Regions from separate parts of the Pseudarthrobacter sp. As-47 genome, predicted to be linked through region 2. Evidence: riboswitches for the same ligand, from Rfam matches in the RefSeq annotation. Region 2 holds a riboswitch; each other region holds the start of a gene.
What was found. A riboswitch is a leader RNA that binds a small molecule or an ion and turns the genes downstream of it on or off. The one in region 2 is predicted to bind cyclic di-AMP.

Region 1: it holds a riboswitch for cyclic di-AMP, as region 2 does, so the genes downstream of both, AC4BCK_RS21765 (LysM peptidoglycan-binding domain-containing protein) here and AC4BCK_RS03850 (aggregation-promoting factor C-terminal-like domain-containing protein) in region 2, are expected to answer to the same signal.
Region 3: it holds a riboswitch for cyclic di-AMP, as region 2 does, so the genes downstream of both, AC4BCK_RS04480 (M23 family metallopeptidase) here and AC4BCK_RS03850 (aggregation-promoting factor C-terminal-like domain-containing protein) in region 2, are expected to answer to the same signal.

The regions. Positions count from the first base shown of each region.
Region 1 covers NZ_JBYZMU010000002.1:153,724-155,976, reverse strand. The annotation lists gene AC4BCK_RS21765 (LysM peptidoglycan-binding domain-containing protein) at 28-882, opposite strand; cyclic di-AMP (ydaO/yuaA leader) riboswitch at 886-1,056, opposite strand; gene AC4BCK_RS21760 (MFS transporter) at 1,350-2,253, shown strand, end outside.
Region 2 covers NZ_CM177088.1:798,760-801,012, forward strand. The annotation lists gene upp (uracil phosphoribosyltransferase) at 1-272, shown strand, start outside; gene AC4BCK_RS03845 (glyoxalase superfamily protein) at 319-723, shown strand; gene AC4BCK_RS03850 (aggregation-promoting factor C-terminal-like domain-containing protein) at 720-1,433, opposite strand; cyclic di-AMP (ydaO/yuaA leader) riboswitch at 1,439-1,601, opposite strand; gene AC4BCK_RS03855 (sensor histidine kinase) at 1,695-2,253, opposite strand, start outside.
Region 3 covers NZ_CM177088.1:959,567-961,819, forward strand. The annotation lists gene serC (phosphoserine transaminase) at 1-17, opposite strand, end outside; gene AC4BCK_RS04475 (iron-dependent transcriptional repressor DtxR) at 298-993, shown strand; cyclic di-AMP (ydaO/yuaA leader) riboswitch at 1,125-1,341, shown strand; gene AC4BCK_RS04480 (M23 family metallopeptidase) at 1,352-2,176, shown strand.

The DNA.
Region 1 (2,253 bases), on a different replicon from region 2:
GTGGCCAGGCGCCGCGGACGTCAGGAATTAGGCGTTCACGCGGTAGTAGGAAGGTCCGGAACCGACATTGACGCTGAAGACAACGGTCTGGTTGCCGTTCCATCCGCTGTGGATGGCTTGCCCGTCACCGAGGTAGACCGCGTTATGCGAAAAGCCCATTCCACCGTCGGCATAGTAGATAAAATCACCGGGTTCCGGCGTCGATACCGGCGTGGCGTAGGCCATCAGGGACTCGGGCGATTCATCACCGACTCCTTGGATCCCAGCCGACCGCAGGGCCACTTCCCCCAGCACCGTGCAGTCCTGGATGGCGCCCATCTGGGCTTGCGCCGCGGCCAGAATCACCCCATTGAGTGAAGACGGCGCCCCCTGCCCGCCACCCACGCTCGCCGGCGCCAGGGCCGAAGACTGGTACGCCACCGCGGCGGATGCTGCGGTCGCGCCCGGTGCCGGAGCAGCCGCCCGTCCCGGGGCGGGGGTGCCCGCTGTCCCGGAGAGTGTTATGACGTCCCCCGGATAGATGATGGAAGCCATGTGAAGCCCGTTCAGCGACAGAATCTCATCCAGGGGGATTCCGTGGAGCGCTCCTATCTGGCCCAGGGTGTCCCCGGCGACCACCGTGTGGACGGAGGCTCCTTGGGCCGGAGCCTGGCCGGGAAGTCCTGCCGGGGAGGAGATGGTCCCTGAAGCGGTTCCCCCCTGCGGATCGGAGGCCGTGGCTCCCGCATGGGCCGGGACGGCCATGCTCAGCACGAGCCCGGATCCCACGGCGACGAGGGCAGCCTGGCGGCCCACCGCTCCTCCATGGCTGGAGACGCTGCGTGAAAGGGCGGACAGGGTGCTGTTGGAGGCGGCCCTGTGGCGGGCATTTTTCTTTGACATTGCTTAACCTCTCCCGATACCTGCGAGGTGAGCTGTCGGATGCGGGTGGGAGTCACCCGGCCACCGGACATGATGCCGGCGGCTTAACCCCAAGGACTCAGTTTCGAATCCGTATTTTTGGTTCCCCCGCCCCTGCCGGAGACTGTGATGTATGGGCCTTGGCAGGCGGCAGGGTTCGGTAACAAGCCAAGGGTGCAGCGCCTGGCGGGCGGCACGGGCCCAAATCTACACGGAAAATCACAAATGTATAAACATTTGCGCATGGGAACTTTTGACCGGCAATAGACGTACCGCGGGTCATGACGACCTCATACGCGCCGGGCTGGCCTGTGCGGAGCAAGACGTTTCCCGGCCGCGACCGGACCGTCTTGTTGTACCCACGAATTTCACTCCCCGAGGACCGAGATACCCCGTGGGGTATATTTATTTTGGCGCGGTACGCGCTGGAGTACGCCAGGAGGATAGGCATGGACAAGAAGTCGGCGGAAGACTTGAGACCTGATGGGAGCCCGGGGCATGACCTGGTCGTTCTTTCCGGGGCACCGGGGAGGGGGAACCAGCGGCTCCAGCGTCGTGTCATTCCTGTCCTGGTCGGCGGGCAGGTTCTCGGTGGCATCGGCATGGGCGCCACGTTGTCCCTGGGTTCTCTGTTGGCCGCGCAGCTCTCCGGATCCAATGCCTGGTCCGGCATGGCCGCCACAATGAGCACCTTGGGCGCCGCTCTCGCCGCCGTCCCGTTGGCCCGGCTGGCTAGAGCCCGCGGCCGCCGGATCTCGCTGTCCTTGGGCGCGCTGATTGCGGGCACCGGCGCCGTAACGGCCATCACCTCCGCCGCCCTGGGTATCTTTCCTTTGTTGCTGGCGGGCCTGATGTTTCTTGGTGCAGGTTCCGCCGTGAACCTGCAGGCCCGTTTCGCCGCAACTGACCTTTCCCTGCCCGGGTCCGGGGGCCGGGACCTCTCCATAGTGGTGTGGTCCACGACGATCGGTGCAGTCCTGGGTCCGAACCTCTTCGATCCGGGAGAGAGCGTCGGCGCCGCCCTTGGCCTGCCCCCTCTGACAGGGGCTTTTGCCTTTTCCGTAGTCGCCCAGCTTGCAGCCGCCGTCGTCTATGCGACGGGCCTGCGGCCGGACCCCCTCCTGACCGCGATGTCTGCACGGGTGCCGGACCCTGCCGCGCCCCGGCCCCAGAGCGGTTTGCGGGTTCTGTACACCACCCCGCGTGCCAGGTATGCGGTAGCGGCAGTCGCCCTCAGCCACGCCACGATGGTGGCACTGATGTCCATGACCCCTGTGCATCTGCGCGACCATGGGGCCAGCCTCACCGTGGTGGGACTGACCATCAGCCTGCACATTGCAGGCATGTACGCCC
Region 2 (2,253 bases):
CCGACCGGCAGATCTTCGTGCTGGATCCCATGCTTGCCACCGGCGGAACACTGCGCGAAGCCATCAAGTTCCTGTTCAAGCGCGGCGCCTCGGATGTCACGTGCATCTGCCTGCTCGCCGCGCCGGAGGGCCTGGCCAAGCTGGAGGAAGAACTCTCCGGCGCAAACGTCACCATTGTCCTGGCGTCCATCGACGAGAAGCTCAACGAAAAGTCCTACATCGTTCCGGGCCTGGGCGACGCAGGCGACCGCCTGTACGGCATCGCAGGCTAGGACTCAAGCCTTTCCCGCTTCCCAACACAAGGCTTAGCCTGTGCGCATGGACTGGAAACTGGAACTCGTTTTTGTGCCCGTGTCCGATGTGGACCGCGCCAAAGACTTCTACGTCAACAAAGTGGGCTTCAACGCCGATTTCGACGAGCGGCCCAGCGACTCCATCAGGTTCGTGCAGCTGACCCCGCCAGGGTCTGCCTGCTCCATCTGCATTGGGGAAGGGCTCACGGACGCGCCTCCCGGCACAGGCTCAAACCTGCAGCTCGTGGTCGATGACATCCAGGCCGCCCACGCTCAGCTGAAGGCCAACGGGGTGGAGGTCAGCGATGTGGACGTGCAGGACTGGGGCCATTTTGTGTACTTCGCCGATCCCGACGGGAACCGGTGGGCGGTCCAGTACATCCCGGGCCGGGACGCACTGGACCGCGAGGGGCACGCTGCTTCGGTTTAGTACCAGTTGTTGGCGTAGTGGAAGTTCAGTGCTCCACACGGGGACTGGTAGCGCTCCTGGATGTAGTTCAGGCCCCAGTTGATCTGCGTACGGTAATTGGTGAGGTAGTCGGCGCCCGCGCTGGCCATCTTCTCGGCAGGCAGGGACTGCACAATGCCGTAAGCGCCGCTGCTCGGGTTGGTGGCCGTGGTGGTCCAGTCTGATTCCTTGGTCCACAGGGTCTGCAGGCACTGCATCTGGTCGGCGGCCCAGCCGTAGGAGGCCAGCTGGCCGGCAGCGTAAGCCTGTGCCCCTGCGGGGTCGTTGACCGCGACGACGGGCGCAGGCTCCGGAGCGGGCGCCGGTGCCGGTGCGGGTTCAGGCGCCGGGGCCGGCGCGGGTGCGGGCTCGGGAGCGGGAGCAGGGGCCGGTTCGGCTGCCTGCGGTACCACGTTGATCGGCTCAGCTGCAGGAGCGGGAGCCGGGTTCGCCTGGATTTCGCTCTTTTCGATGCTCAGTTTCGACTGTGCCTCAACCGCCTGAGTCTGCGTGGCTGCCACCTGCACTGCGGTGTCGGTAGCCTGGCCCGCGGCTCCAACGCCTACAAGGAGGGCGCCGGACGCTGCGAGGATGGCAGCGCGCTGGCCGAAGGACGGGGTTTTGCCTGACGTGCGCGGGGCGCGGGCTTCAGGGCCTGGTTTCGGGCGTGCTTTACTAAGGAACTTAGACATGATGGATCGCCTCTCACACCTGCGGAGTTAGCTGTCGGGTTCGGATGAGGGCATCCGGCCACACGGAAAAATCACGTGCTGGCTTAACCCCAAGGGCAGTTGAATGCCCGGGACTGTTGGGTCCCCCGCCTCTGCCTATGCTCAAGCGGAATCCGGGAAGCGGCAGAGCTTGGCGTCATCCGGATATGCGGCCCGAACGGGAACCGCACCCAATCGACGGTACAGGAGTGCAGCGCTTAAGTCACATTTTGGTAACAGGGATCACGCTAGCGGCGCGCCGTCTTGCGCCTGAACTTGCGGCAGTGGGAGCTGGAGCACGAACCGGGTGCGGCCGGGCTGTGATGTCACCGTGACCTTGCCCCCGTGGGCCTCAACAATGGACTCCACGATGGAAAGCCCCAGGCCGCTTGTTCCTTCCGTGCCGGATGCGCCAGGCCCTTCGCTCTTGCCTGTCCGGGCCGCGTCTGCGCGGGCGAACCGTGCGAAGACCTGGTCCACGAACTCCGGCGGAATGCCCCCGCCGTCGTCCGTTACCGTTACCACCGCGGCACCCTCCGGCGTCTTCCCCACCCCGGTGACCACGGTGGTCCCCGGCGGCGTGTGCTTGCGCGCGTTGGACAGCAGGTTCATCAGCACCTGCCGCAGCTGGGACGGATCCCCGTTCATCACAACGGGCTCGTCGGGGAGCTCCAGTCGCCAGGTGTGCCCGGGCGCCATGACCTTTTCGTCGCTGACGCCTTCCACCACCAGCTGGTTCAGGTCCACCTCGCTGAGCTTCAAAGGCTGTCCCTCATCAAGCCGCGCCAGCAGCAGCAGGTCC
Region 3 (2,253 bases), 160 kb from region 2:
ATGCTGTTTTCGCTCACAGGTGCTCCAATTTCGGCGTGGACGCGGCTAGGGTCCGGACGGGTGGTTGCTTGGCGGACAGTCGGCTGTGACTGCAACTCCGGCCCTCCTCATTCTGCCTGAACCGGCGTTGGTGCGGGAACCGGCACCGTCATAGTCCAGACATTGAGACGGCCTGTTGTGACGGCCGCCAACTATTCGGACAAAGTCAAAATAGGCTAAGCTTTCCAACGGACTACGTCGCGCGGAAGGCGATACGGTGGGACAACGCAAGGTACTGCGCTCGAGGAGCTGAGCTGGATGACGGATCTGATCGACACTACGGAGATGTACCTTCGGACCATCTTGGAGCTTGAGGAAGAGAACATCGTGGCCCTCCGCGCCCGGATCGCCGAGCGCCTGCGGCACTCAGGCCCCACGGTTTCCCAGACCATAGGCAGGATGGAGCGGGATGGCCTGGTGGTTGTCTCGGGCGACCGGCACCTCGAACTCACCGAAGTGGGCCGGAAGCGCGCTACCGAGGTGATGCGGAAGCACCGGCTGGCGGAGCGGCTTCTGGCAGACGTGATCGGCCTGGACTGGGCCTACGTCCATGACGAGGCCTGCCGCTGGGAGCATGTCATGAGCGAACGCGTGGAGCGGCGCATCTACGAGCTGCTTGACCACCCCACGGAGTCCCCGTACGGCAATCCCATCCCCGGCCTGGCGGCCCTCGGCGGCCAGGCATCGCAAGGATTCGCGGACGGGGCCGTCAGCCTGCTGGAGGCAATGAAGTCCTATGGCCCGGCGTCGGAGGTAACCGTAAGCCGCCTGGCTGAGCCGATCCAGGTGGAGCCGGAACTGCTGGTCCAGCTCGACGAGGGCGGCATCCGTCCCGGGGCTGCGGTCTCGCTGGAGCGGGTGGGAGACTACATTTCGGTCCGCGTGCCCGGCATAGAGGGCGCCCTGGAGTTGCCGCCCGAAGTCGCAGCCCACGTCTTCGTTGCCGTCCGGTAAACCCGCGTACTACCCCGGCCGGGACGGATTAGCCAAAGATAACGGAATTGTTACTTTGGGACTTCTGGCCCTATAGTTAAACCCAAGCGTAGATACTAAAGCGTTACCTGATCCGGAGCCGAGCTCTGCCAGCGGATCAGGTGCACGAGTCATTACTGGCAGAGGCGGGGGAACCACAACCGGCAGACGGGGGACTGCCTTGGGGTGAAGTCCGTCAGCAGCAAGCCTCTTCCAGCGTTGGATCCTTCCGGGGATACCTCTGTGCCGAGCTTGCCCAGGCGGACCGGGTCTGTGAACTCTCTGACCCGAATCCGACAGCTAACTTCGCAGGCTTTCCAGAGAGGAACCCTTCTTGTCCATGCAGACCCCCAAGGGGCGCCGCCGCGCGGCCGCCCCCGTTCCAACGCCGCGCGTTGTCGAGGTCATCACCACGGAACGCCCCCGCGATCCGCATCGTGATGCACGCCGCCGTCGAGGTCCCTTCCGGCAGATCACAGAATTTGCCTCCGCCAGCGGCATTGGCCAGAAAGCCGGAATCGCGCTGGCTGCCACCGGGCTGGTGCTGACCGTGACCGTTCCGGCAACCAGCCCCGTCATGGCCACCGACAATGCAGGCAGCGTCACCCCCGTGGCAGCCTCGGCTGTTACCCCGCAGCCACAGGTATCCGCCGAGGCCGGCGCGCAGATCGACTTCAGCCGCTCTGCCGTGGTGACCCAGGCGGATCCCGACGGCAAGCTGAAGCAGCTGCTCAGCGCGCAGTCCGCCGGTTCCGTGTCCCGCGCAGCCTCGGCCGGAAGCCTCGGAGCCCCGTTGGCCGCGCTGTCCACTGCCTCCCCGTTCGGCTACCGGGTCAGCCCGATCACCGGCGGCTCCGGTGACTTCCACCGCGGCCAGGACTACGTGGCCCAGTGCGGCACCTCGGTCCTGGCAGCCGCAGCCGGCACCGTGACGTTCGTCGGGTGGCACCAGTACGGCGGTGGAAACCGCGTTGTCGTGGACCACGGCAACGGCCTGGAGACCACCTACAACCACCTCTCGTCCTTCAGTGTCACCGAGGGCCAGACGGTCTCCCGCGGCGATGTCCTGGCGCTCAGCGGTACCACGGGTGCTTCAACAGGCTGCCACCTCCACTTCGAGGTCCAGGTCAACGGCGAAGTCGTCGATCCCACGGGTTGGCTGTAGTCAAATGAGGGACGGCTATCGAATCATCATGACCCGCCGTGACCTGAATGTGACATTCAACGAAAACTGCTGTACCG